Linked DNA regions of Thiohalobacter thiocyanaticus. The protein of the gene in region 2 interacts with the protein of the main gene of each other region in a pairwise test. Links are inferred from orthologs where the notes say so. Each region holds a gene or a part of one and is shown on either strand. Other genes may lie near its edges. The genes, in order: CFK21_RS07545 and def.

Region 1 (10,967 bases), 1.3 Mb from region 2 along the record:
ACGGCATCCGCGGCCCGACTCACCCGTGCGGCCGATTCGGCATCGCGGATGCCGAAACCCACCCCGATGGGCAGCGCTGCGATGGATTTGAGATGGCCGACCTTCTCGGCCACCGCGTCCACGTCCAGCCGGGTGGCACCGGTCACGCCCTTGAACGAGACATAGTACAGAAAACCGCTGGCCTGCTCGGCGATGCGCGCCACGCGCGCATCGGTGGTGGTGGGCGAGAGCAGGAAGATGGGATCGATGCCATGGCCCTTGAGTTCGCCGGCCAGTTCCCCCGCCTCCTCCGGCGGCAGATCCACGGTCAGCACCCCGTCCACCCCCGCCTGCTGCGCGGCGGCGGCGAAGCCGGCGTAGCCCATGGCCTCGATGGGATTGAGATAGCCCATCAGCAGCACCGGGGTCTCGTCGTTGTCACGGCGGAACCCGGCCACCATTTCCAGTACCCGGCGCAGGCTCACATGATGCTTCAACGCCCGCTCGCAGGCGGCCTGAATGACCGGCCCGTCGGCCATGGGGTCGGAAAAGGGGACGCCCAGTTCGATGATGTCGGCGCCGGCCTCGACCATGGCATGCATCAACGGCACGGTGCTGTCGGGGTCGGGGTCACCGGCGGTGATATAGGGGATCAGCGCCTTCCTGCCGGTCTGGCGCAACGCCTCGAAGCGGCCCTCGATGCGGCTCATACCTCGATCCCCTCGTGCGCCGCGACGGTGTGTATGTCCTTGTCACCGCGCCCGGACAGATTGACGATGATGATCTGGTCCTGCGCCATGGTCGGCGCCAGCTTGGTGGCATAGGCCAGGGCATGACTGGATTCCAGCGCCGGGATGATGCCTTCCATGCGGGTCAGATCGTGGAAGCCCTGCAGCGCCTCGCTGTCGGTGACGGCCACATAACGGGCACGGCCGCTGTCCTTGAGCCAGGCATGCTCGGGGCCCACACCGGGGTAGTCCAGGCCGGCGGAGATGGAATGGGTTTCGGTGATCAGGCCGTCGTTGTCTTCCATCAGGTAGGTGCGGTTGCCGTGCAGCACGCCCGGACGGCCGGCGCACAGGGGCGCGGCATGGCGACCGGAGTCTAAGCCGTCGCCGCCGCCCTCGACCCCGTACAGGGCCACGTCCCTGTCATCGAGGAAGGGATGGAACAGCCCGATGGCGTTGGAGCCGCCGCCGACGCAGGCGATCAGGGCATCCGGCAGCCGGCCGGCCTGCGCCTGGATCTGTTGGCGCGCCTCACGGCCGATCACGGCCTGGAAGTCGCGCACCATGGCCGGATAGGGATGCGGCCCGGCGACGGTGCCGATGATATAGAAGGTGTTGTCGACATTGGTGACCCAGTCGCGCATGGCCTCGTTGAGTGCATCCTTGAGGGTCTTCGAGCCGGATTCCACGCCCACCACCTCGGCACCCAGCAGGCGCATGCGGTAGACGTTGCTGGACTGGCGCTTCATGTCCTCGGCGCCCATGTAGATGACGCATTCCATGCCCAGCCGCGCGGCGACGGTGGCGGTGGCCACGCCGTGCTGGCCGGCGCCGGTCTCGCCGATGATGCGGGTCTTGCCCATGTGGCGGGCCAGCAGGGCCTGGCCGACGGTGTTGTTGATCTTGTGCGCGCCGGTGTGGTTGAGATCCTCGCGCTTGAGGTAGATCTGCGCCCCGCCCAGGTGCCGGCTCCAGCGCTCGGCGTGATACAGCGGCGAGGGCCGGCCGACATAGTAATGCAGGTCGCGGTCCAGTTCGGCCTGGAAATCGGGATCGCTCTTCAGCGTTTCGTAGGCCTGGCGCAACTCCTCGATGGGCTCCATCAGGGTCTCGGCAACGAAGCGCCCGCCATAGGGCCCGAAGTGCCCGTTGGCATCGGGCAGGTCGGTGAAGTGCAGCGGCGCCATGGCCTCAGTCGGTGTTGACACGGTTGACTCCTTGGATGAAGGCGGCGATCTTCGCCGGATCTTTGATCCCCTTGTCCTGCTCCACGCCGCTGCTGACATCCACGGCATAGGGACGGGTGCTGCGCACGGCCTGCTCCACATTGCCGGCATCCAGCCCCCCGGCCAGGATCAGCGGTCGCGGCCGCTCGGGCGGAATGCGGGCCCAGTCGAAGCGCTCGCCGCTGCCGCCCGGCACGGCCGGGTGCCAGGCATCCAGCAGAATGCCGGCGGCCCCGCGCCAGGCCTGCATCGCCGCAGCCACATCCATCTCCGGGTGCATGCGCAGGGCCTTGATGTAGGGATGCCCCAGGCCATCACAGAACTCCGGCGTTTCGTCGCCGTGGAACTGCAGCAGGTCCAGCGGCAGTGCCTCGAGGTGTGCACGCACCGTCTCGGCAGCGGCATCCACGAACAACCCCACCTTGCACACGAATGGCGGCAGCGCCGCGATGACAGCCCGGGCCTGCTCGATGTCAACCGCGCGCGGGCTGCGCTCATAGAACACCAGCCCGATGGCATCGGCGCCGGCGGCCGCAGCGGCCACACCGTCGTCGGACCGGGTGATACCGCAGATTTTAACGCGCACGCGCATGCACAGGCTACCGGATTCTCGCTGGGGTGAAACCCGCAATCCTGTCACAACTGCAGGGGAATTGCAGCTTTTTGCAGCCCGCAGGCACGAAAGCATTCAGATGTGGGTCGGATCAGCCTATGTCCGGCAGCACCGCCTCCCCGGGCAGAGCGAACTCCGATGGATATGCCACCTTGACGAAATACAACCCACCGGCCGGCGCCGTGATGCCGCTGCGCGAGCGGTCGCGGCCGGCCAGCAGTCCGGCCAGCCAGTCCACCGGCTGCTCGCCCCGACCCACCGCAATCAGGCTGCCGGCGATGTTGCGCACCATATGGTGCAGGAAGGCATTGGCCTCGATGTCGAGCAGGATCAGGTCGCCCCGGCGCTGCAACTCCAGCCGGTGCAGGGTACGCACCGGGTGTCTGGCCTGGCAGGCCAGGGCCCGGAAGGCGGAGAAATCGTGCTCGCCCAGCAGCGGACGGGCGGCGGCCTGCATGGCCTCGACATCCAATGGACGATGCTCCCAGCACACCCGCTTACGCAGCAGGGCCGGGCGATGACCGCGGTTGAGGATGAGGTAGCGGTACTGGCGTGCCGTGGCCCTGAACCGGGCGTGGAAATCCTCGCTGATCGGCCGCACCCAGGTGATCGCGACCTCCGGCGGCAGATTGGAATTACCGCCCAGCAGCCAGGAGCGCATACTGCGCCCGGCATGGGTATCGAAGTGCACGACCTGGGCAGTGGCATGCACACCGGTGTCGGTACGCCCGGCACAGACCACGCTCACCGGATGATCCGCCACCTTCGACAGGGCCTGTTCCAGCGCGGCCTGTACGCTGGGGGCGTGGCTCTGGCGCTGCCAGCCGTTGAAGGCGCTGCCGTCGTATTCGATGCCCAGGGCGATGCGCATCAGGGTTTCTCTCCACGGCAGCGACGGGAACGCGGAGAACGCAAAGGCGCAGAGACACAGAGAAGTCCCTGTGGCGCTGTCTGCGAACCGGGGCGGGAAAATGCAACCAGAGGCTTGAGGGCGCTCATGCCATTCATTCCACTCCGACCCACCAGGGCATGAGCATGACCAGCGCGATCCCGGCCGGCCAGGCCCATTCCCACCAGGCCGGGCGCGCCTGCACCGGGATCTCCAGCGCCACCGGCGGGTCATTTTCCGCCGCCTTCAGCACCCGCTGCCACAGACCCGGCAGCGCCGCGGCGAAGGCACGCCACTGGCGCAGAGGCGGCAGTTCCGCCTGCCATGTCCGGATCAGCTCCTGCGCCTGCGGCACCCGCTGCAGGGTGAGCACGATGCGCACATTCAGCCGGCGGGCATCCAGCCCGAGGCGCTGCAGCGGCCGGGTGAGCCAGGCCAGCCCGGTCAACAGCTGTTCCCGCGGCGTCGTGGTGAGCAGCAGATAGACCGCCAGCACCATCCCCAGCAGAATCACCGCCCGCACCCCACCTGCGGCCAGTCCCTGCCAACTCGGCGACAAGGTCCCCAGTACCGGGATCAGCGCCTCACCCGGTGTGAGCCAGCCGTAGACGAACACCAGTGCGAGCAGCAGCCAGCGCAGCCGTCGCAGCGCCTGTCCGGCCCCGGGGATGCGCAGCGAACCGCGCGCCGGCCAGGACAGCAGCACGAACGCCGCCAGGCCGGCCAGACCCAGCAGCAGCGCCGGCCCGCGGGCATGCGCCAGCCCGGCAGCGAATGCCAGCAACGACAGAATACGGATGGCAGGGGACGGGGAGGCGATGGACATGAAGGAATTCTACCCGCACCGACCCTCCCTGGGCCATTATTCCCCCAGGTTGATTTCCAGCCGCAGGATCGGGAAGATCACGCTATTCCGAAGCAACTGAGACGAAGCATGAGCCAGTCGAAGATCAAGACCGACGAGAAGAAACAGCATTTTGACGATATCTACGTTGCCGAGACCCCCGTTCCCTTCAAGGAGCGCATTCTGGATGCGCTGGACTATATCTCGGACGACTTCAACCGCCGGATGTTCGACCGTCTGATCCTGCCCTGGGTGCAGGAAAAGGCCGGCCGCGGCGAGACGGTGCGCTATGTCGACCTGTGCGCCTGCTTCGGCAACACCACCATGGCCACCGTCTACGGCATGGACTACGAGGCCATCCGCCACAACTGGCGTGACACCGACGCCTGCCGGAGGATCGAGGCCGAGCGCCGCTTCCCGGCCCATACCACCGGCATCGACATCTCCGGCAACGCCATGGCCTACGGCCAGAGTTGCGGCCTGTTCGACGACACCGTGGTCGCCGATCTCAACGCCCCTTCCGCCGAGGCGAAACAGGCGGTGGATGCGGCGATGGAAAACGCCGACGTGGTGATCTCCACCGCCTCGCTGGTCTATCTCGAAACCGATGTCATCAAGGCGCTGATCGACGCCTTCGCCCGCGCTCCGCGTGAGGGCTACATGCTGGTCAACTTCCTCAATCCCTTCAGCCTGGACAAGGCGGACGAGACCAAGCGCCTGTTGCTGGAGCGCCTGGAGTTCGTCGGCAGCATGGCCACCCGCCACCGCCGCATGTCGCCGCTGGAGCAGGAGAACTACCCCGGTGAGGAGTGGTCGCTGCTGGAGATCTGGGTCCTGCGTCGCAGGCCCTGAGACCGATGACCGCCGGCAGAGAAGTCCTCTATTCCATTATCGAGTCGCCGGCGCACCCGGACTTCTCGCAGCTGTATCGCCGTCTCGGGATCGCGCAGATAAAGCTCAATTCCCAGCGCAAGGCGATCAACGAACTGAAGAAGAACCCGCCCGACTGGGTCGTGGCGGAGTTCTTCTACGGCTACGGCAACAACTACGCAGGCGTCAATGTCTGCAACCTGGATGTCTTTCTGTACAGCCTGCAGAAATATGCTCCGGAGGCGAAAGTGATCGTACTGGTGGAAAAGCCGGAGGCGCAGTATGTACCGCGGCTGGCCGAACTGTTTACGCTGCATGCGGTGCTGACATTGCCGGTGGAGGAAAAAGACATGCAGGCCGCACTCGATACATTCTCATAGGTTGTCAGGTCATACGCGGCATCGGGATGCACGCCAGCCAAAGCCGACAGCCACTGATCCCGGCATGAAAAACCCGGCCGGGGCCGGGTTTGGAAATCGGCAAACAAAGCCCGTCAGTTTTCGGTGGCTTCTTCCACCTTGTCGCCGGCCTCTTCCATGGCATCGCCCATTTCCTCGCCGGCTTCCTTGAGCTTTTCAGTGGTGGCTTCCATGGACTCGTCGATCTTCTCACCGGCCTGTTCCGCCGGACCCTGGCTCTCGCCGCAGCCGGCCAGGCTCAGGCCGAGGGCGATCATCAGCACGCTGAGCATATTCTTACTGTTCATGGGTGACTCTCCTTGTTTATTCATTTATGGGGTGAAGCGCGCAGAGTTTCGTAGCTGTTGCCGGGGAATGCAAGGGGCGGCATCACAATTTCCGCTCCGCCGCCGGTGCAGTCCGGCTGCAGAGGCTGGAAAAGAACAAAGCCCGGCGGGTGCCGGGCTTTGCTATCTACAGTGACCCGCCGTCGGCGTCAGACGACTTCCTTCATCAGTGTCTCCGCCTCGGACTTCTGGGCCTGGTTGCCCTCTTCCATAACTTCTTCCAGGATGCTGCGTGCACCTTCCGGATCGCCCATCTCGATATAGGCACGGGCAAGGTCGAGCTTGGTGGAGACCTCATCGCCGGCCTGCAGTTCACCCTCGCCGACTTCGACTTCCTCCTCGGCTTCACCGACCGGCGCGGCCGCCTCGTCAGTCTCGCTGAGATCGAACTCAAGCATGTTTTCGTCATCGTCGGCCAGACCCGGCACCTTCTCCTCGGCAGGTTCGACTCCTTCCGTTTCAGCCCTGTCTCCGGGAGCGAAGCTCTCCAACTCGCCCAGATCGAAATCGAGCGAGTTGTCCTCCTCGGCTCCCGCCTCGGATTCGGCAGTGGCCGTCCCGGCTTCGTCCAGGCCGGTATCGCTCGTGTCCATACCACCGAGGTCGGTCAGTTCCGGCTCGGCTGGCGCGGGCGCCTCGACCGCACCGCCGCCTGCCAGATACAGGCTGTTGCCGGGGTTGAGTTCGCGTCCCATCTCCACCACCCGCTGCCAGGCGGGATCCTCCTGGTTCTCCAACCGGGCCAGCAAGGCCTCGGCCTCGGTATCGAAGGCACTCTGGTTCCGGGCGGCATGGAAGACTTCCAGCAGCTTGAGCCGGTAGTCGGCGTTGTCGGGATCGTTGTCCAGCGCACCCCGGATCAGTTCCTCGGCCTGCTGGTAGCGGCCGTAGGCAAGGTAGACGTCCGCCTCGGCGATGGGATCGGCCTCGGCCTCGTTCTGCAGGGTACCCATATCGCTGACGGAAAAATCCGTGAACAGCGAGGAGTCAGACTGCGGCCCCCCGGAGGCCGCCGGCGCCGGCGCCTCTTCCTGCGGCTCGGCCGCCGCCGCCTCGGCTCCGCCGGCAGCGGCACCGACGGCAGTCGCCGCGGATGCACTTCCCGCGCCGCCCTTATCCCCGGGCTCGGCCAGAATGCTTTCCTTGAACTCGGTTGTGGCCATGCGGCGCTTGCGTGCCCCGAGCCAGGCCAGGATCAACAGCAGCAGGGCAACGGCACCGGCGCCGGCCTGCCACAGAGGATTGGTCAGGAAACGGCTGAGCAGGCCTTCTTCGGCCGGGGCCGGGGCGGGCTGGCGGATATCCTCCTGCAGGGCGGGCGGCGCGGGTTCGGCCTGGGCCTCCGGTGCCGCGTCAGCCGGCGCGGGTTCCACCGGCTCGGTCCCGGCGACCAGTTCATCCGGCGCCGCGGCAGCCGCGGTTTCATCCGTCATCTGTTCCTGCGCAGGCACGGGGGATTCCTCTCCCGCGTCAGCGGCAACTGCCTCTTCGCCGGCCAGCGAGCCCTGCATCCGGGCCAGTTCGTCATCACTGAGCTGGACCAGACGATGCAATTGGGCGATCTGCTGCTCCAGGTCGGCCAGCCGCTCATTGAGGTCCTGGTTCTGCTGACGCTGAGCTTCGAGTTCCTCCACGGCCAGTGCCAGTTCCGTACGCACCTGCTCCACTTCGGTGCCCGCGCCTGCCTCGCCCCCGGCACCGTCGGCAGCGGCGGCGGCATCGGCTGCATCGGGAGTGACCAGCTTGAGTTGGGCATCAGCGCCTGCGGTCGCGGCCGGGCCGGCCTCGTCGGCGGACACCGCCGGCTCCGCTGTTTCCGCGGCCGGTGCCTCGCGCTCGACCTTGCCGACGGCCGGTGCGGCGGCTGTCTCGTCACTGCGACCCTCGCGCCACAGCCGGTGATGCCGGCTGACCTCGGTCCGGGCCTCGGCCTGGCTGATGGAGGTAAACTCCTCCCGCGACGGTACGCGCAGAACATGTCCGGCCTTGAGACTGTTGACGTTGCCGTGCTGGAAAGCCTCCGGGTTGGCACGCACCAGGCCGAGCATGGTCTGCTGCATGCTCACCCCGGCATCGGGACGTACCTTCTCGGCGATGTTCCACAAAGTGTCGTTGCGCTGCACCGGTCCGTACTCGGAACCGGTGAAGATCGCTTCCCGGCGGCCTGAGTCGGCAGGCCGGGAAGGCGCCGGCGCCGGGACGGCCTGGCGGGCAGTGGTCGGCGCGGTGGCTGCCGGCGCCGGGGCCTCGGCGGGCATAAGTGCGGGCGGATCGATCAGCATGGTGTACTCGCGCACCAGCTGTCCGCTGGCCCAACTGGCCTGCACCATGAAATCGAGGTAGGGCTCGCGCACCGGCTCCTGACTGGTGACCTTGATCACGGCGGTGCCGTCGGGCCGGGTGGTGACAGCGAACTTCAGCCGGGTGTGCAGGTAGATGCGTTCGACCCCGGCCTGTGCATAGGCCTCGGGCGAAGCCAGCCGGACCTTGAGTTGATCGACCTCCTCCGGCGTGGCCGACAACAGGGTGATCTCGGCGTCCAGAGGCTGATGCAGGGCGGAGTTTAGCTTGATTTCACCCAGTCCCAGGGCGTAGGCATGACTGGCGAAGGCGCCCAGCATGGCCGTGACTAAGGCCGTTTTCCTAACCATTTTGCTTCCTCTCATGTGCCCGAGGACCCGTCCTGTGCTGGATCCCGTCGTTTTGGTGTTTGTGGAGAAATATCCTGCAACTAGTCGTTCTTTCTCGGAATTTCTTGAGTCCGCCCCACTATAGCCTAGAGGTGGTCTCTGACCAACAACTCCGCGATCTGGATGCTGTTCAGGGCGGCACCCTTGCGCACATTATCGGCGACCACCCACAAATCTAAACCGCGCGGATGCGAGATATCCTCACGGATACGCCCGACATAGACCGGGTCGTGATTGGCCCCTTCAGTGACCGCGGTGGGATAACCGCCGTCGGTGTGTTCGTCCAGCACCACGATGCCCGGCGCCTTGCCCAGCAGTTCGCGGGCCCGGGCGGCGGTGAGCTTGTCGCGGGTCTCGATGTGCACCGCCTCGGAGTGGCCATAGAAGACCGGCACCCGCACCGCGGTGGGATTCACCTGGATGTTCTCATCGCCCATGATTTTGCGGGTCTCCCACACCATCTTCATCTCTTCCTTGGTGTAGCCGTTGTCCATGAAGGCATCGATGTGCGGCAGGCAGTTGAAGGCGATCTGCTTGGGATAGACCCTGGCCTCGATGTCCTTGCCGTTGAGCAGCTGCGCGGTCTGGGTCGCCAGTTCCTCGATCGCCTCCTTGCCGGTGCCGGAGACGGCCTGGTAGGTGGCGACATTGATGCGCTCGATACGGGCGGCGTCATGCAGGGGCTTGAGCGCGACCAGCATCTGTATGGTGGAGCAATTGGGATTGGCGATGATGCCGCGATTGGTATAACCGGCCACGGCTTCGGGATTCACCTCGGGCACCACCAGCGGGATGTCGTCGTCATAGCGGAACTGGGAGGTGTTGTCGACCACCACACAGCCGGCGGCCGCCGCCTTGGGCGCATACTCCTTCGACACCGAGGCGCCGGGCGAGAACAGGCCGATCTGCACCTGCGAGAAATCGAACTCCGCCAGGTCCTGCACGGTGAGGTGCTTGTCGCCGAACCGCACCTTGCTGCCGGCCGAGCGGCTGCTGGCCAGGGCATACACCTCACCCACCGGGAACTTGCGCTCGGCCAGGATCTCCAGCATCACCTCGCCCACGGCACCGGTGGCACCGACGACAGCGACATCGAATGTCTTGCTCATGTTCTGACTCCTAAAAATACCTGATAGCCACGGAATACACGGAAAGCACGGAAAAATGTTTTTGTTCTCCGGCGCCGCGCGCAGCGCGTGCGCCGGCAAACAATCGTCCGTGTTTTCCGTGTATTCCGTGGCTATTGTTTGTATTCAATTCAACTCCGCAACCACGGCATCGCCCATCTCGGCCGTGCCCACCTGCTGCTTGCCGTCCTGTATGATGTCGGCGGTGCGCAGGCCCTGGTCCAGCACCCGGCCCACGGCGGTCTCGATGGCATCAGCCAGATCGCCCCGGTCCAGGCTGAAGCGCAGCATCATGGCCACCGACAGGATGGTCGCCAGCGGATTGGCGATATTCTGACCGGCGATATCCGGCGCCGAACCGTGGATCGGCTCGTACATGCCCTGGCCCTGCTCGTTGAGCGAGGCCGAGGGCAGCATGCCGATGGAACCGGTCAGCATGGCCGCCTCATCGGAGAGGATATCGCCGAACATGTTGGTGGTGACGATGACGTCGAACTGCTTGGGCGCCCGCACCAGCTGCATGGCGGCATTGTCGACATACATGTGGGAGAGTTCAATGTCGGGCCGGCCGGCAGCCTCCGCCGTCACCACTTCACGCCACAATTCTGTGCACTCGAGCACATTGGCCTTGTCCACGGAACAGACCCGGCCGGCACGTTTGGCGGCGATATCGAAGGCCACCCGGGCGATGCGCCGGATCTCGGACTCGGAATAGACCAGGGTATTGAAGCCCTCGCGCTCGCCGTTCTCCAGTTCACGCACGCCGCGCGGCTGGCCGAAGTAGATGCCGCCGGTCAGCTCGCGCACGATCATGATGTCCAGTCCGGCGACCACCTCGGGCCTGAGGCTGGAGGCCTCGGCCAGCTGGGGATACAGGATGGCCGGGCGCAGGTTGGCGAACAGTCCCAGCCCGGCGCGCAGCCCCAGCAGGCCCTTCTCCGGGCGCAGGGCGATCTCCAGCGGCTCCCACCTGGGCCCGCCGACCGCGCCCAGCAGGATGGCGTCGGCGGCTTTCGCCCTGTCCAGGGTCGCATCGGGCAGCGGCGTGCCGGCGGCCTCATAGGCCGCGCCGCCGACCAGCCCTTCCTCGATCTCAAGTTCCAGCCCGGCGGCGGTCCTGAGATGGTCGATGACCTTCATCGCCTCGGCGACGATCTCCGGGCCGATGCCGTCGCCCGGCAGTACCAGCAGTTTCTTCATGATCTATTTCCTGTGTTGGCCACGTTCGTAATGGCCACGGAAAACACGGAAAGCAC
Region 2 (17,082 bases):
GATGATCTTGACCTGGTAACGGTGTTCCAGACCGGCGGCCAGGCGTTCGCCGATGTGGCCGCCGCCGGCGAGGATGATGCGCTTGACCGGCTTGTCCAGTTCGCGCAACTCGCTCATCACGGCGCGGATGTTCTTCGGTGCGGCGACGAAGAAGACCTCGTCGTCGGCCTCGATGACGGTATCGCCCTCGGGGATCAGCGGCTGGCCGCGGCGGAAGATGGCGGCCACCCGGGTGTCGATCCTGGGCATATGCTCGCGCAGTTCCCGCAGTTCGTGCCCGACCAGGGGGCCGCCCTGTACCGCGCGCACCGCGACCAGCTGCACCCGGCCGTCGGCGAAATCCAGCACCTGCAGCGCGCCCGGGTTCTGGATCAGGCGCTGTACATACTCGGTGACCAGCTGCTCGGGGCTGATCAGCACGTCGATGGGCAGCGCCTCCTGCGAGAACAGCCGCGGTTCGTTGAGAAAGGCCGCCGAGCGTACCCGCGCGATCTTGGTCGGGGTGTGGAACAGGGTGTAGGCCACCTGGCAGCCGACCATGTTGACCTCGTCGCTGTTGGTCACGGCGATGATCATGTCGGCGTCCTCGGCGCCGGCGCGGCGCAGCACGTCGGGATGGGCTCCATGGCCGGTCACGGTGCCGATGTCGAGCCGGTCGCGCAGTTCGCGCAGTCGATCGGCGTCCTGGTCGACCACGGTGATGTCGTTGTACTCGCTGGCCAGATTGTCGGCCACCGAGGCGCCGACCTGGCCGGCACCGAGGATGATGATCTTCATGGTCGGGCTGCCGTCGGGTCGGGATCGTGAAGCAGAAAACAAGGCGCGCAGGATAGGCGCTTGCCACAGGTGCGAGTTGACGTCATCCCGGAGCAGGCCGGGATCCAGGGGCCGCGGCGGTTACTGGATTCCGGCCTGCACCGGAATGACGGTGATGCTGTGGGTTCCGTCATTTATACGATATCGGGTTAAGTAGGTGTAATTCAGCGCAGGTATCAGTCACTGCCTTTCTTGACATCGATACCCAGCGCCTTGAGCTTGCGGTACAGATGGGTGCGTTCCATGCCGACCCGTGTGGCGAGTTTGCCCACGCTGCCGCCGGCCTCCTGCAGCTGGTGCTCCAGGTAGTTCTTTTCGAACTGCTCGCGCGCCTCGCGCAGCGGCAGTTCGAACAGGGTGCTGTCCTCCAGTGCGCTGTCGCGGTTCATGAGCTGGGCCTGCAGGGCGGACTCGACCTCGTCCAGGGTGATTTCCTCGCCGCTGCCGAGGATGAGCAGGCGCTGGACCAGGTTCTTGAGCTCGCGCACGTTGCCCGGCCAGCTGTAGTTGCGCAGCCGGTTCTGGGCGGCCAGCGCGAAATGCCGGTAGGGCAGGTGTTCGCGGTCGACGAAGAAGGTGACGTAATAGTTGAGCAGTTCGGGCACGTCCTCGCAGTGCTCGGCCAGGCGCGGGATCTGGATCGGCACCACATTGAGGTGATAGTAGAGGTCCTCGCGGAAGCGTCCGGCGGCCACGGCCTGATCGAGGTCATGCCGGGTGGCGGCGACGATGCGCACATCCAGACGCACCGGTTCGGTACCGCCGACCCGGGTGAAACTGCGGGTCTCCAGCGCGCTCAGCAGCCGCGCCTGGGTCTGTTCGTCCATGTCGCCGATGTCGTCGATGTAGAGGGTGCCGCGGTTGGCCTGCTCGAAGCGCCCGTAGTGGACCCGTTCCTCGTCCTCGCTGCCGAACAGCTCCACGGCCGAGTTGCTCTGCGACAACGAGCCCACGCTGATCTCGACCAACGGGCCCTGGCGGCGCGGGCTGTTGTGGTGCAGGAAATGGGCGAAGGTCTTCTTGCCGCTGCCGGGTTCGCCCTTGAGCAGTACGCCGGTGTCGTGGGCGGCGACCTTGAGCACCTGCTCGCGCAGCCGCTGCAGGGTGTCACTGCGCCCGACCGGTTCCGGCACCACCGGCAGCTGCTGCTTGAGGTCGACCACCTCGCGGGCGAGCTTGTCGGCCTCCAGGGCGCGCTCGACCACCAGCAGCAGCCTGGCCAGCGAGATGGGCTTTTCGATGAAGTCGTAGGCGCCCAGGCGGGTGGCCTCGACCGCGGTCTCGACCGTACCGTGGCCGGAGATGATGATGACCGGGCAGGGCAGTTCGCCGCCTTCGGCCCATTCGCGCAGCAGCGAGATGCCGTCGATGTCCTCCATCCAGACATCGAGCAGGATCAGGTCGGGACGATGGGTGCGACGCTGGCGCCGGGCGGCGCCGCCGCTGTCGGCGACGCTGACTTCGTACCCTTCCTCTTCCAGAATCTCCTGGATCAGGGTGCGGATATCCGGTTCATCGTCGACGACCAGGATATGGGCTGAGGACATTGGCTTGGCTGCGCGCGGTTGTTATGGCCGGGCCGGTTCGGCTCCCGGTCCTAGAGTATAACCACTTGATACGGCCGCTGCCTATGCCGTGGCCTGCGGTCGGGGTACCTGGCGTAGCTGCACGCGCACATAGGCTCCGCCGTCGTCGCGGTTGCCGGCCTGCAGCTGGCCGCCGTGTTCCTCGACGATTTTCTTGACGATGGCCAGCCCCAGGCCGGTGCCCTTGGTCTTGGTGGTGACATAGGGTTCGAATAGCTGTTCGCTGACCTCGGCGCGGAAGCCCGGGCCGTTGTCGCACACCCACAAATCGGCATAGGGCGTGTCATCCTCGACCCGGCAGCGGGTCTCGAGCCGGATCTGTCCGGGCTGCTCGGTGCCGATGGCCTCATGGGCGTTCTTGATCAGGTTGTGCAGCAGCTGACGCAGCCGGTTGGGATCGGCCTCGATCCAGGGGGCGTCGGGGTCCAGCGCCAGTTCCAGTTCCACATTCGGGTGCATGCCGCGGTACAGTTCGGCAATCTCGGCGACCAGTTCGTTGAGGGCCAGCGGCCGCAGTTCCAGCTGCGGGGCGCGGGCATAATCGGAGAAGGCATTGACCATCTCCTTCATGGATTCGACCTGGTGAATGATGGTGTGGGTGGCCCGGTCCAGCACCTCGCCCTCGGAGGCCTCCATGCCGGGCAGGTACTTGCGCCGCAGCCGCTCGGCCGAGAGCTGGATCGGGGTGAGCGGATTCTTGATCTCGTGCGCCAGGCGCCGCGCCACCTCGCCCCAGGCGGCGTCGCGCTGGGCCTGGATCAGGGCGGTGACGTCATCAAGTACCAGCACCTGGCCGCCCGGGCGTACCCCGTCGCCGGGCAGACGGGCGCCGCGACAGATCAATACCTGGCGCCCGTTGGGGCCGAACAGGCTGAGTTGATCGGTCCAGTGCGGCCCGCCCGAGGCCTCGCGGTGGCGTTCGATGGCCTCCTGCAGCGGTTCCAGGAAGGGATGGGCGGTCACCAGTGCCTGCAGCGGTTCCCCCGCGCTGCGTTTGAGCGGGATGCCGAGGATGGTCTCGGCGGCCGTGTTGACGGTGCGGATGCGCTGGTCCGGCGAGAGGCTGATCACGCCCGATGACAGGCTGCCGAGCAGGGTCTCGAGATAGGTGCGCTGGCCCTCCACCTCGAGCTGGCTGCGCCGGGCATGGTCGCGGGCCATGGCCAGGCGCCGGGTCATCATGTTGAACGAGCGCACCAGAAAGCCCAGTTCGTCGTCGCTGGTCGAGGGCAGCCGCCGGCTGTAGTCGCCGTCGGCCACTGCCCGGGTGCCCTCGGCGATATTGCGGATGGGGGCGACCAGCTTGCGGGCGGCATAGAAGCCGGCCCACACTGCTGACAGCAGGCTGAGCACCAGTACCACCGACAGCGTCAGCGTATAACTGTATTTGAGCGGCTTGCGCAGGTAGGCCAGTTCGCGGTAGCGGGCATAGGCCGCCTGCACTTCGTCGGCCTGGGTGCTCAGACGTTCCGGGATGGGATACAGGGCCTGCAGGATGCGCTGCTCCGAGGTCGGCGTGGCCAGCGGAACCGGCACCACGGCGCGGATGTGCAGGCCGCCGTCGCCGCTGGGATCCAGGCCCACGTAGGAGGCGCCGCGACGCAGCTGCAGCAGCACTGCATCACCGGGCCGGTCGGGCACGATGCTGGTCGACTCCAGGCCGCTGGAGGCGATGATGCGGCCGTTGTGGCTGAGCAGGGTCAACTCCACTGCGCCGGAGCGCACCCGCAGGTCGAACAGGCTGAGCGGGGCCAGCGGCGAGGGCACCTCGGTGAGTTCCCCGGCCAGCTGTTCGGTGGTGCGCAGCCGGTCGCGCATGCGCACATCGAAGGCCGACTGGCTCAGTTCCAGCGCGCTTTCCAGCGAGTTCTCGATCTCGACATCGAACCAGGTGTCGATGCCGCGCTGCAGGAACTGCAGGGAGAAGTAATAGACCACGCTGACCGGCGCCACGGCCAGGATCACGAACATCCAGACCATGCGCGAGGTCAGCCGCGCGCCCGGGGCGCCGGCGCGGACCTGGCGGATCAGCCAGTACAGGTTGCGTCCGATCAGACCGAGCAGGATCAGCAGCCCGGCGGCATTGGTCAGCAGCAGCCAGGAGTACATGCGCCCGAAGCGCTCGGAGTTGTGGGTGGCATCGCTCATGAACGACAGCGACACCAGCAGCAGCGCGAACAGCAGCAGCATCGGCCACAGGCCGCGACCGAAGCGTTTCACGGCTGTAGCGGCCATGGGTGCCAGTCGCTGGAAAGGCGCCAGTCGGCGGAGACATAGGCCCAGACCCGCAGGGGCGTGGGCAGGGCCTCGGTATCCAGGCTGATCCGCAGCTGACCGTAGTACCGGTGTCCGGGCTGGAGCAGGCTGCGGTCGAGTACCGGCAGTCCCTCCAGTTGCTGCAGACTGTAGAGCGCCCCTTCCAGCGAGGGGAAGCTGGAGCGTACGCCGGTGTTCAGTCGCTGCACGATGTAGCGTTCGCTCAGGGCGTGATAGCTCAGGCGGTAGCGCTGGCGCAGCCGCGCCACGACCCTGTCCCAGAGATAGTCGCGCGGCTCCAGCACTTCGATCTGCAGCAGCAGCACCAGCGGCACGCCGTTTTCCAGCGCGGTACGGGCTTCCTGCGTCAGGGTGAAGTCCAGCCGGGCGTCCAGGCGCAGCACGTCGCGGTCCCAGTGGGGGTGGATGGATTCGACGTCAAAGGCCTGCGCCGGTGTGGCGGTCAGGGCCAGCCAGCCCAGCAGCAGCCAGCCCGGGAGCCGGGTTCGCAGGGGATCCATCATCAGGGTCATGCCGCTTCGTCCATCGCCTTCTCCAGGCAGGCATAGTAAAAGCCATCCATGGGCGCTGCATCCACCCCGTTCACAATCGGCAGCAGCTGACGGCCGGCCCCGTCCGCCCGGCCCCAGTCGGCGGCGATGGGCGCAGGCCGGGCCGTGGCGCAGCGTTGGACAAAGGCATCGACCTGCAGGGCGTTCTCGGCCCGCAGCACCGAGCAGGTGACATACAGCAGCCGGCCGCCCGGGCGCAGCAGCGGCCAGACAGCGTCCAGCAGCCCGGCCTGCAGCCGGGTGAGGCGGTCGATGTCGGCGGGCCGGCGATGCAGCTTGATGTCCGGGTGGCGGCGGATGACGCCGGTGGCCGAGCAGGGCGCGTCCAGCAGGATGCGGTCGAAGGGGGCGCCGTCCCACCAGTCCTGCGGCCGGCCCACGTCACCCTGCACCAGCCGCGCCTGCAGGCGCAGGCGGTCCAGGTTGTCGCGCACCCGCTGCAGGCGGTCAGATTCGAGTTCCACCGCCACCAGTTCCTGCAGTGCCGGTTCGGTCTCCAGGAGATGGGCGGTCTTGCCGCCGGGGGCGGCGCAGGCGTCCAGCACCCGCTGGCCCGGGGCGAGTCCCAGCAGGGGGGCGGCCAGCTGGGCGGCCCCGTCCTGGACCGAGAAGTCGCCTTCGGCGTAACCGGGCAGGCGGTCGATGGTTGCGGTCTGCTCCAGTCGGATGCCGTGACTGGTATGCGCCAGCGGGGCGGCCTGGATGCCGGCCGCGGCCAGCCGCTCGAGATAGCCGGCGCGATCGCCGTGGCGGGCGTTGACCCGCAGGCTCAGCGGCGGCTGGCGGTTGTTGGCTTCGACGATGGCTTCCCAGTCGTGCGGCCAGTCCTGCTGCAGGCGCGCCAGCAGCCAGGCGGGGTGGCTGTAGCGGGCGGACGGATCGCCTTGCAGCTGTGCTTCCAGTTCACTGGCGCGGCGCTGATAGTTGCGCAGTACCCCGTTGATCAGTTTTGCCGCCCAGGCCTTGCCCAGGGCGCGGGCGGCCTCGACCGTGGCATGTACCGCGGCATAGGGTTTGACCTCCAGCGCGCTCAGCTGATACAGGCCCAGCAGCAGCAGGCAGTGGATGTCGCGATCACGCGGTTTGAGCGGCTGGCGCAGCAGGCCGGCCAGGATGGCCTCCAGGCGCTGGTACTGGCGCAGGCCGCCGTAGATGAGTTCGTGGGTAAAGCCGCGGTCCTGGGCGGTGAGACCCTCCAGCGCGGCGGGCAGGACACTGCTGAGCGAGGCGCCCTGGCTGACCGCGGCCAGGGCCCGGGCGGCCCGCTCCCGGCTGGAGGCGTCGGCGGTCAAGTCCCTGCCGCCGGGCCGAGGCAGACGCCGTCCAGCGTCTGGGCGTGACCGAAGTCCCCGGCCGGAATGCGCCGCCCGCCGGGCAGCTGGACCTCGAGCAGGCGCAGCACGCCGGTCCCGCAGGCGACATCCACCCCCTCGCGGCCGGCCGCCAGCACAGAGCCCGGGCGGCCGTGATCGCCCGCGGCCGCCAGGCAGGCGGCGCGCCAGATGCGCAGGGTCCGGTCGCCGAATCCGGTTTGCGCCACCGGCCAGGGATTGAAGGCATTGACCTGGCGCAGCAGCCGCGGGGCTGGTCGGGTCCAGTCGATGTCGGCCTCGGATTTGTGCAGCTTGGCGGCATAGGTCGCCTGGGTCTCGTCCTGGGGCACGGGGGGGAGGCGGCCGGCCAGGATGGCCTCGAGCTGCTCGCCCAGCAGTCGGGCACCGAGTCCGGCCAGGCGGTCGTGCAGATCGGCGGCGGTGTCGCTGTCGGAGATCGGCGTCGAGGCCCTGGCCAGCATGGGGCCGGTGTCCAGGCCGGCGTCCATCTGCATCAGGGTGATGCCGGTCTCGCTGTCCCCGGCCTCGATGGCGCGCTGGATCGGTGCCGCGCCGCGCCAGCGCGGCAGCAGCGAGGCATGGATGTTCACACAGCCATGCGTCGGGATCTCCAGCACCGCCGGCGGCAGCAGCAGGCCGTAGGCGACCACCACCATCAGGTCGGGGCGCCAGGCCCGGAGTCGCTCCAGGGTCTCGGCCGGCTTGAGACTGATCGGCTGTTCGACCGCCAGCGCGTGTTCCAGCGCCAGCGCCTTTACCGGGCCGGCCTGCAGCCTGCGCCCGCGCCCGGCGGGCCGGTCGGGCTGGGTGTAGACGGCGACCACCTCGTGATCGCTGTCGATCAGGGTCTGCAGGGGCGGAACGGAGAATTCGGGCGTGCCGGCGAAGACGATTTTCATTATGACTGTTACGGCTGTGAACGGGCAGCGGTCATTGTAACCGCTCCGGACGCCGGGGAGGACCGCAGGCGGGCAGCCGCAGGGTCAGATGACCGGCTCGGCCTGCTTCACCGGGCTGCTGCTGCCTTCATGACGGCGCTCCTTCTCCAGCTTCTTGCGGATGCGCTGGCGCTTGAGGCCGGAGAGGTAATCCACGAACAGCTTGCCGTCCAGGTGGTCGATCTCGTGCTGGATGCATACCGCCAGCAGGCCCTCGGCCTCCAGTTCAAAGGACTGGCCGTCGCGGTCCAGGGCGCGTACCTTGACCCGGTCGGCGCGCTGGACGGTTTCGTAGATGCCGGGCACGGACAGGCAGCCCTCCTGCATCTCCTCGGTGCCGGAGGTCTCGAGGATTTCGGGGTTGATGAATACCCGGGGCTCATTGCCCTCCTCGCTGATGTCGATGACCAGCACCCGCCTGGCGACATTGACCTGGGTGGCGGCCAGACCGATGCCCGGGGCGGCATACATGGTCTCGAACATGTCGTCCACCAGACGGCGGATTTCGTCGTCAACCACGGCCACCGGCTCGGCCCGGTTGCGCAGTCGGGGGTCGGGAAAATGCAGGATTTCGAGTCTGCTCATGTGAGTCCTGTCACAAATGCCTTTTAAGCACTTGGATATATTGCTAAAGTAAGTCGCTGCCTACGGCGATAATATAAGGAATCCTGCGCCGGTTTTCCACACCAGGCAAATCAGGGTTTTGCACGGCAGGCCGAACTGTGATGGACAGGGGGGCTGCTGCCGGGGAGGGGCCGGGCATGCTGCGCCGGATCCCCATGCCCCAGAACGAATAAAAGGGACGCCTATGTTCAAACGACTGCTCGGAATCCTGCTCGCCTCCACCACCCTGATGGCCGGTGCGGACGAGATCGCCCTCAACCCGCAGCACCCGGAGCGCTATGTCGTGGTCAAGGGAGATACCCTGTGGGACATCTCTGAGACCTTTCTGCGCGACCCCTGGTTGTGGCCGGAGGTCTGGTACATCAATCCGCAGATCGAGAATCCGCACCTGATCTACCCCGGGGACGTGATCAGCCTGGTCTATATCGACGGCAAGCCGCAGTTGCGGGTCCAGCGCGGGCAGCGCACGGTCAAGCTCTCGCCCGAGGTGCGCGCCACCCCGCTGGATCAGGCCATCCCGACCATTCCGATCGACGCCATTCACCAGTTCCTGACCAAGCCGCTGGTGCTGGACGCGGATGCGCTGGACAGCGCCGGCTACGTGCTGGATACGGCCGACGAGCACATCGTCACCGGCGCCGGCGACCGGATCTATGCCCGCGGTACCACGACGGAGTTTGAGCGTTACAATGTGTTCGAACCGCAGCAGGCCTACACCGATCCCGATACCGGCGAGTTGCTGGGCCACCGGGCCCTGTATGTCGGCGAGGCGGTGATCGAGCGCCACGGCGACCCGGCCACCCTGGAACTGGTCGAGACCACGCGCGAGGTCAGCCTGGGTGACCGGCTGCTGCCGGTGCGCGAGGAAGAGGTGCGCACCCACTTCCTGCCCCGGGCCCCGGAAAACGAGATCGAGGGCAAGATCATCGCCGTGGTCGACGGCGTGACCCAGATCGGCCAGTACCAGGTGGTGGTGATCAACCGCGGCCAGCGCGAAGGCCTCGAGGCCGGCGATGTGCTGAAGATCCAGCAGGCCGGCGCCCTGATCCGCGACCGTTTCGGCAAGGACAAGGAGCAGGTTCAGCTGCCGAACGAGGATGCCGGCATCCTGCTGGTGTTCCGCACCTTTGACAAGCTCAGCTACGGCCTGGTGATGGAGGCGACCCGCGCCATCCACCTGATGGACATCGTCACCAACCCCTGAGCCGTCCTGGCAGACCCCGACGCGGCCCGGCGCTTGTCGGGCCGTTTCCTTTTCAGGGAGGATGACTGCATGGATGCAGACCGTCTGCGCGACTGGCTGACGCTGTGGCACAGCCCCGGCCTTGGCGCGCACACCTTCAATCAGCTCATCGAGGCCACCGACGGCCGGCCCGAACAGGCCCTGCGGGATCCGCCGGCATGGCTCGGGGCGGACCTGCGCGCGACCCTGCGCCGACCCGATCGGTCGGGTGTCGAACGGGATCTCGTCTGGCGCGAGTCCGACCCGGGCAACCATATCATTACCCGCGCGGATGCGGCCTATCCGCAGTTGCTGGCCGCTATCCCGGACCCGCCGCCGCTGCTGTATGTGCACGGCGACCCCGGGCGTCTCAATGACCCTCAGCTGGCCCTGGTCGGCAGCCGCAACCCCACCCGCCCCGGGCGGGACAACGCCTTCGAGTTCGCCCGCTACCTGGCCGCGGCCGGGCTGACCCTGACCAGCGGCCTGGCGCTGGGGGTGGACGCTGCCGGCCACCAGGGGGCGCTGAAGGCCGACGGCTATACCCTGGCCGTGATGGGGACGGGACTGGACCGGGTCTATCCGGCCCGTCACCGCGACCTGGCCCATGCCATCGTGGCGGCGGGCGGGGCGCTGGTCTCGGAGCTGCCTGTCGGCAGCCCGCCGCGGGCCGAGCACTTTCCGCGCCGCAATCGCATCATCAGCGGGTTGAGCCTGGGTGTGCTGGTGGTCGAGGCCGCGCTGCGTTCGGGCTCGCTGATCACCGCCCGCGCGGCCCTGGAGCAGGGCCGCGAGGTGTTCGCCATCCCCGGTTCCATCCATAACCCGCTTGCCCGCGGTTGCCACGCCCTGATCCGCCAGGGCGCCAAACTGGTGGAGACCGGTGGCGATGTGCTCGAGGAACTGCATGCCCTGGCCAGCATTGCGTTGTCGCAGCCGGATCCCCCGGCGCCGGCCACGGCCGCCGCCGGTGCTGTCCGGCCGTCGCCGGAGCAGCGTAAGTTGCTGGAACAGATGGGTTATGAACCCGTCACAGTGGATCAACTGGTTACAGCCAGTGGATTGACGCCGGAGGCGGTTTCCTCCATGCTCCTGATCCTGGAATTGGAGGGGCGGGTGGCCAGCCAGGCCGGCGGCGCCTATCTCCGGCTCAATGACGAGGTCTGAAATGAAGGAAAGCATGTTCGACGTGCTGATGTACCTGTTTGAAAACTATTACATGGACGACGATCCCGAATGGCATCCCGACCGTGAATCGCTGCATGTCGAACTGATCGAGGCCGGTTTCACCCCCGGCGAGATCAACAAGGCCTTCGAGTGGCTGGACGGTCTGGCCCAGTACCGCGATGTCAGTCTGCCCAACCCGCAGCCCCGGCGGGCGCTGCGCGTGTACACCGATGCCGAGTGCCAGCGCCTGGATCTGGAGTGCCGCGGCTTCATCCTGTTTCTGGAGCAGATGGACATCCTCACCCCCGCCAGCCGCGAACTGATCATCGACCGGGTGATGGCGCTGGATGCCGAGGAAGTGGATATCGACCAGCTCAAGTGGATCATCCTCATGGTGCTGTTCAACCAGCCGGGCGAAGAGGCCGCCTACGCCTGGATGGAAGACCTGGTGTTTGACGAATACGCCGGAAAGCTGCATTGATATAAACAGCGGTCCGGTCCCGCCCGCCATGCGACCCCTGTTCCGCGCCCGTCGGATACACTGACCGGGACCGGTACGGCACGTCGCCATCGAATCCATCACTACAGGTTCACGAACGTCGTATGGGTAAGCATCTGGTGATCGTGGAATCGCCCGCCAAGGCGAAGACGATCAAGAAATATCTCGGTAAGGACTACGAAGTCATGGCCTCCTACGGTCATGTGCGCGATCTCGTGCCCAAGGGCGGTGCGGTCGATCCCGAGCACGACTTCGCCATGAAGTACGACATCATCGATCGCAATTCCAAGCACGTCGACGCCATCGCCAAGGCCATGAACAAGGCCGACGATCTGATCCTGGCCACTGACCCGGACCGCGAGGGCGAGGCCATCTCCTGGCATCTGTACGAACTGCTCAAGAACAAGAAGGCGGTCAAGGACAAGCCGGTGCACCGGGTCGTGTTTCACGAGATCACCAAGCGCGCCATCCAGGAGGCCATCGAGCATCCCCGCGGCCTGTCCATGGACCTGGTCAATGCCCAGCAGGCGCGCCGGGCGCTGGATTACCTGGTGGGCTTCAACCTCTCGCCGCTGCTGTGGAAGAAGGTGCGCCGGGGACTGTCGGCGGGCCGGGTGCAGAGTCCGGCCCTGCGGCTGATCGTCGAGCGCGAGGAGGAGATCGAGAAGTTCAGGCCGCGCGAATACTGGACGGTGGAGGCCGACCTGGAAAAGGACGACCAGGCCTTCGTCGCCAAACTCAATGTGCTGCACGGCAAGAAGCTCGGCCAGTTCACGCTGAACAATGAGGACAAGGCCCGCAAGGTCGAGCAGGAGTTGATCGAGGCCGCCGGCGGCGAACTGACCGTCGGCAAGGTCGAGAAGAAGCAGCGCAAACGCAATCCGGCCGCGCCCTTCATCACCTCCACCCTGCAGCAGGAGGCCTCGCGCAAGCTGGGCTTCACCGCCAGCCGTACCATGCGCGTGGCCCAGCAGCTGTATGAAGGCATCGACATCGGCGAGGGCGCAGTCGGTCTCATCACCTACATGCGTACCGACTCCGTGACGCTGGCCAACGAAGCCCTCGACGAGATCCGCGAACTGATCAGTCAGCGCTACGGTGCGGACAACCTGCCCGATGCGCCGCGTACCTTCAAGACCAAAGCCAAGAACGCCCAGGAGGCGCACGAGGCCATCCGTCCGACCTCGGCCATGCGGGTGCCGGAGGAGATCAAGTCGCATCTCAGCCAGGAGCAGTTCAGGCTCTACGACCTGATCTGGAAGCGCACCGTTGCCTGTCAGATGATTCATGCCACTATCGACACCGTCGGCGTGGACTTCCCCTGCGGCGAGGGCAACGTGCTGCGCGCCACCGGCTCGACCATCGCCATCCCCGGCTTCATCAGCGTCTACCAGGAGAGTCAGGACGACGCCAAGGCCGAGTCCGACGAGAACATGCTGCCGCGGCTGGAGGAGGGCGACGTGGTCAGTCTGGTCAAGCTGCGCCCCGAGCAGCACTTCACCGAACCGCCGCCACGCTACACCGAGGCCAGTCTGGTCAAGACGCTGGAGGAACACGGCATCGGCCGGCCCTCGACCTATGCCTCCATCATCTCCACCCTGCAGCAGCGCGAGTACGTCACCCTGGAGAAGAAGCGTTTCCAGCCCACCGACGTGGGCCGTGTGGTGAGCCGGTTCCTCACCCAGCATTTCGACCAGTACGTGGACTACGATTTCACCGCCAAGCTCGAGGACGACCTTGACGAGATCGCCCGCGGCGAGCGCGAGTGGGTCCCGCTGCTGCACCAGTTCTGGGATCCCTTCCAGCAGCGCATCAAGACCAAGGAAGAGGGGGTCTCGCGCAAGGAGGTCACCACCGAGGAGTTGGACGAGGAATGCCCCAAGTGCGGCCAGCCGCTGCAGATCAAGCTGGGCCGGCGCGGACGCTTCATCGGTTGCAGCGGTTACCCGGAGTGCGACTACACCCGCAATGTCGGCGAGGACAAGGAAGACGCCGAGCCCGAATATATCGAGGGCCGCAGCTGTCCCGAGTGCGGCTCGCAGCTGCTGATCCGTACCGGCCGTTACGGCAAGTTCATCGGCTGCTCGAGCTACCCCGACTGCAAGTACATCGAGCCGTTGGAAAAGCCCGAGGACACCGGCGTGACCTGCCCGGAGTGCAAGCAGGGCAGCATGCTCAAGCGCAAGGCGCGTTCCGGCAAGATCTTCTACTCCTGCTCACGCTACCCCGACTGCAAGTACGCCGTGTGGAACGAGCCCATCGACGAGCCCTGTCCCGACTGCGGCTGGCCCATGCTCACGCTCAAGACCACCAAGCGCCGCGGCACCGAGAAGGTCTGCCCGCAGAAGGAATGCAAGTTCAGCGAACCGGTGGAGACGGAGGAGTCAGCGGACGGGGAGTAGGTCTGTTTCGCGTTGGCGCTGTCAACGCAGAGGGCGCAGAGGCGCGGAGACGCAGAGAATGATTAATGCGTGTAGGTTGGGTTAGGTGCATGGCACCGTAACCCAACATGCCGGCCACTGTCGGGTTACGCTGCGCTAACCCGACCTACCTTCCTGTCCCGCATTTATTATGAATTTTCTTTGCGCCTCCGCGCCCTCTGCGTTGATCCCGCCTCAGCCCGATCACCCCGCCTTCAGGCTCATCTGCCCCGCCAGGCCCGGCTCGCCGAACAGGTAGCCCTGCAGCAGGTCGCAGCCCATGTCGCGCAGCATGCCGGCCTGCGCCTCGGTCTCCACTCCCACGGCCACCACCCGTTTGCCCAGCTTGTGGGCGATGTCGATCATGCCGGCGGCCAGCACCCGGGCCTCGGGCAGGGTCTGCAGCTTGGCGATGAAGCGGCGGCTGAGCTTGATCTCGTCGTAGGGGAACCTGATCAGGGCGGGGATGGATGAGTAGCCGGCACCGAACTCGTCAATGGCCAGCTGCACCCCCAGGGATTTCAGTTTCTGCAGCGGCCTGCGCGCCGCACGGGCGTGTTCGACCAGGCACTGTTCCGGGATCTCCAGTTTCAGGGCACCGGCCGGCAGACCTTCGATGGCGGCCTCGACCTGGCCGACCAGATCGGCGTCGAGCAACTGCACCGGGGCCAGGTTGACCGCCACGACGACGGTCGACGACGACAGCCGGTTCCACAGCCGGGCCTGGCGACAGGCCTCGCGCAGGATCCAGTCCCCGATCAGCACGATCAGGCCGGTGTCCTCGGCGAAGGGCAGGAACTCGCCCGGCTGGACGATCCTGTCCTCGGCCTTGTCATACCAGCGCACCAGTGCCTCGAAACCGGCCAGCCGGCGCTGCTTTGCATCCATCAGGGTCTGGAAGTGCAGCCGGAACTCATCCTCCTGCCAGGCCCGGTACAGACGGGTGTACATGTAATGCAGGCGGTGGTTTTCGTGCAGCATGCGGGAGGGTCTCGCTCGGGGTTGGGGAACGGGGCGTACTTTCAGATGATCGGACACGGAGCGGAATTATTGAGCAGTTCGGGCCGGGTCGGACGCCGGGTTGTTCAAAACCGCTGAGGCGTTGAAGGCGCCGCCGCTGGCTAGCCGTACACCACCCCCGGCAGCCAGGTGGCGATGGCCGGCCAGGCGGCGAGCAGGCCCAGCATCAGCAGCTGGATCAGGATGAAGGGCACCACGCCCCGGTAGATCTGGCCGGTTTTCACCTCGGCCGGGGCCACGCCGCGCAGGTAGAACAGGGCGAAGCCGAACGGCGGGGTGAGGAAGGAGGTCTGCAGGTTGATGGCGATCATCACCCCCAGCCAGACCGGATCCAGGCCCATGGCCAGCAGGATGGGGCCGACGATGGGCACCACCACGAAGGTGATCTCGATGAAGTCCAGCACGAAGCCGAGCAGGAACATCACCAGCATCACCACCAGCACCGCGCCGAAGACGCCGCCGGGCAGGCCGGTGAGCAGCTCAGCGACCAGTTCGTCGCCGCCGTAGCCGCGGAATACCAGCGAAAATACCGAGGCCCCGATCAGGATCAGGAACACCATGCTGGTCACCTGCGTGGTGCTGCGGGCCACGTCGCGCAGGATGGCGAGGCTGAACTGGCGTTGGGAAATGGCGAGCAGGATGGCGCCCATTGCGCCGACCGAGGCGGCCTCGGTGGGGGTGGCCAGGCCGCCCATGATCGAGCCCAGCACGGCGACGATCAGCACCAGCGGCGGCAGCAGGGCGCTGCTCATGCGCCGGATCACGCCCGGTCCGCGCAGGGCGGCGACCTCGGCGGCATCCATCGCCGGCATGCTGGCCGGTTTCAGCCAGGCGACCAGCAGGAGATAGATCAGGTACAGCCCGACCAGGATCAGGCCCGGGATCAGGGCGCCGGTGAACAGATCGCCCACCGAGACCGTTTCCGGGGCAAAGATGCCCATGTCCAGCTGGGCCTGCTGGTAGGCGGAGGACAGCACATCGCCCAGCAGGACCAGAATGATCGAGGGCGGGATGATCTGGCCCAGGGTGCCGGCCGCGCAGATGGTGCCGCTGGCGAGCGCCGGGCTGTAACCGCGGCGCAGCATGGTGGGCAGGGACAGCAGGCCCATGGTGACCACGGTCGCGCCGACAATGCCGGTGCTGGCCGCCAGCAGCATGCCGACCAGGGTGACCGAGATGCCCAGTCCCCCGCGCAGCGATCCGAACAGGGCAGACATGGTATCGAGCAGGTTCTCGGCGACCTTTGACCGTTCCAGCATCACCCCCATGAACACGAACAGCGGCACCGCGATCAGGGTCTCGTTGGTCATGATGCCGAACAGCCGGTTGGGCAGGGCGGCGAGAAAGGCGGGGTCGAACAGGCCGGCGGCTTCGCCGATGAAGGCGAAGATCAGCGCGGTGCCGGCCAGGGTGAAGGCCACGGGGTAGCCCAGCAGCAGTACCAGCGCCACGGTGAGGAACATCCACAGCGGCATCCATTCGGCCAGGTGTTCGATCACCGGTGCCGCTCCATCGGCCCGGGTCCGGCAGATACGCCCAGGATCGTGGCCAGACGCAGCAGCAGCATGGCCAGGCCCTGGATCAGCAGCAGGGCGGGCATGGCCAGCAGCGCGCTCTTGAGCAGGTAGACCGCCGGCAGGCCGCCGGTCTGCAGAGAGCCTTCGCGCATGGCCCAGCTGTCGGCGACATAGTCCCAGCCGGTCCACAGCAGATACAGGGTGACGGGCAGCAGCAGCACCAGGGTGCCGAGAAGATCCACCCAGGCGCGGGTGCGGGGAGAGAAGCGGCGATAGAAGATATCCACCCGGACGTGGCCTTCATGGCGCAGGGTGTAGGCGGCGCCGAGCATGAACACGGCGGCGTGCATCCAGGTCACGCTTTCCTGGATCCAGATGCGGCCGAAGTCGAAGGCATAGCGCATCACCACCACGGCGAACATGACCAGCACCATCGCAACGGTCAGCCAGGCCACCAGCCGGCCGACGGCCTCGGCGAGGGTTTCCAGGGCGCGTGCGCCGGTTTCGAGGGGATGGGCCATGATGGCCCGGGATTATACGGGTTTTTATGGGGTTAGGGGGAGTGTTCGGGGCGCTGCCGGTACGGGTAGGATGGGTGGAGCGAAGCGCAACCCATCATGGATAACGATGCTCCGATGGGTTGCGGCGCATACGCCTTCACCCATCCTGCGGTTCAGTCACGGTGCTGTCCCGGGCTCACCAGCTGAAGATGATCCAGCTCGGCACCAGCAGGTGCGGGTCGAGCTCGTTGCGACGGGTCTCCAGCGAGCCGTCGCCGTCGCTGTCCATCAGGTAGTAGGGCACGCCCTTGCGCGGCGTGACCTTGATCATGTAGAGCTGATTGTTGATCCGGTATTCCTCCACCGTGCGGTCCTGGCGGCGGATGATGGTGACCTCGGGCTCGATCGCTTCCTGGTCCTGGGGGCCGGCGGTGGGCAGATCGGGTTCGGGCAGTCCGGGCGGAGCGATCTCCTCGCTCTGCGGCTGGCCGTGGGCGGTGATGCTGAACAGGAGGGCGCTGGTGAGCAGGGCAGTGCGTCGCATGGCGGTTCCTTGAATCCGATGAAGCGTTCGAACTGGTGGCGGATCAGAGTTCCAGCAGGATCTCGCG

What was found.
Region 1: the proteins of def (region 2) and CFK21_RS07545 interact in binary tests that used the Escherichia coli proteins (3 or more experiments, as listed by UniProt). The link is inferred for Thiohalobacter thiocyanaticus from one-to-one orthologs.

What each region holds. Positions count from the first base shown.
Region 1 is NZ_AP018052.1:1,627,535-1,638,501, reverse strand. The notes cover bases 7,683-10,577. They hold CFK21_RS07545 (aspartate-semialdehyde dehydrogenase), read right to left. Parts: upstream 9,694-10,577; coding sequence 8,671-9,693; downstream 7,683-8,670. Other genes in these bases: leuB (3-isopropylmalate dehydrogenase), read right to left, coding at 9,838-10,577; CFK21_RS07550 (FimV/HubP family polar landmark protein), read right to left, coding at 7,683-8,545. In the rest of the region: trpA (tryptophan synthase subunit alpha), read right to left, coding at 1-689; trpB (tryptophan synthase subunit beta), read right to left, coding at 686-1,894; CFK21_RS07580 (phosphoribosylanthranilate isomerase), read right to left, coding at 1,899-2,525; tRNA pseudouridine(38-40) synthase TruA, read right to left, coding at 2,638-3,417; CFK21_RS07570 (hypothetical protein), read right to left, coding at 3,551-4,261; CFK21_RS07565 (class I SAM-dependent methyltransferase), read left to right, coding at 4,370-5,131; CFK21_RS07560 (hypothetical protein), read left to right, coding at 5,137-5,529; CFK21_RS07555 (hypothetical protein), read right to left, coding at 5,643-5,855; more of CFK21_RS07550, read right to left, coding at 6,044-7,682; more of leuB, read right to left, coding at 10,578-10,914.
Region 2 is NZ_AP018052.1:360,797-377,878, forward strand. The notes cover bases 6,318-9,247. They hold def (peptide deformylase), read right to left. Parts: upstream 8,088-9,247; coding sequence 7,548-8,087; downstream 6,318-7,547. Other genes in these bases: rsmB (16S rRNA (cytosine(967)-C(5))-methyltransferase RsmB), read right to left, coding at 6,318-6,522; fmt (methionyl-tRNA formyltransferase), read right to left, coding at 6,519-7,463; CFK21_RS01720 (LysM peptidoglycan-binding domain-containing protein), read left to right, coding at 8,311-9,247. Also shown: Trk system potassium transporter TrkA, read right to left, coding at 1-777; CFK21_RS01690 (sigma-54-dependent transcriptional regulator), read right to left, coding at 993-2,363; CFK21_RS01695 (sensor histidine kinase), read right to left, coding at 2,445-4,637; CFK21_RS01700 (DUF4390 domain-containing protein), read right to left, coding at 4,619-5,191; more of rsmB, read right to left, coding at 5,188-6,317; more of CFK21_RS01720, read left to right, coding at 9,248-9,330; DNA-processing protein DprA, read left to right, coding at 9,400-10,515; CFK21_RS01730 (DUF494 family protein), read left to right, coding at 10,517-10,996; topA (type I DNA topoisomerase), read left to right, coding at 11,119-13,416; CFK21_RS01740 (EAL domain-containing protein), read right to left, coding at 13,639-14,415; CFK21_RS01745 (TRAP transporter large permease), read right to left, coding at 14,556-15,941; CFK21_RS01750 (TRAP transporter small permease subunit), read right to left, coding at 15,950-16,492; CFK21_RS01755 (DUF2782 domain-containing protein), read right to left, coding at 16,668-17,015; CFK21_RS01760 (TIGR00730 family Rossman fold protein), read right to left, coding at 17,059-17,082. UniProt on the Escherichia coli protein: Removes the formyl group from the N-terminal Met of newly synthesized proteins. Requires at least a dipeptide for an efficient rate of reaction. N-terminal L-methionine is a prerequisite for activity but the enzyme has broad specificity at other positions.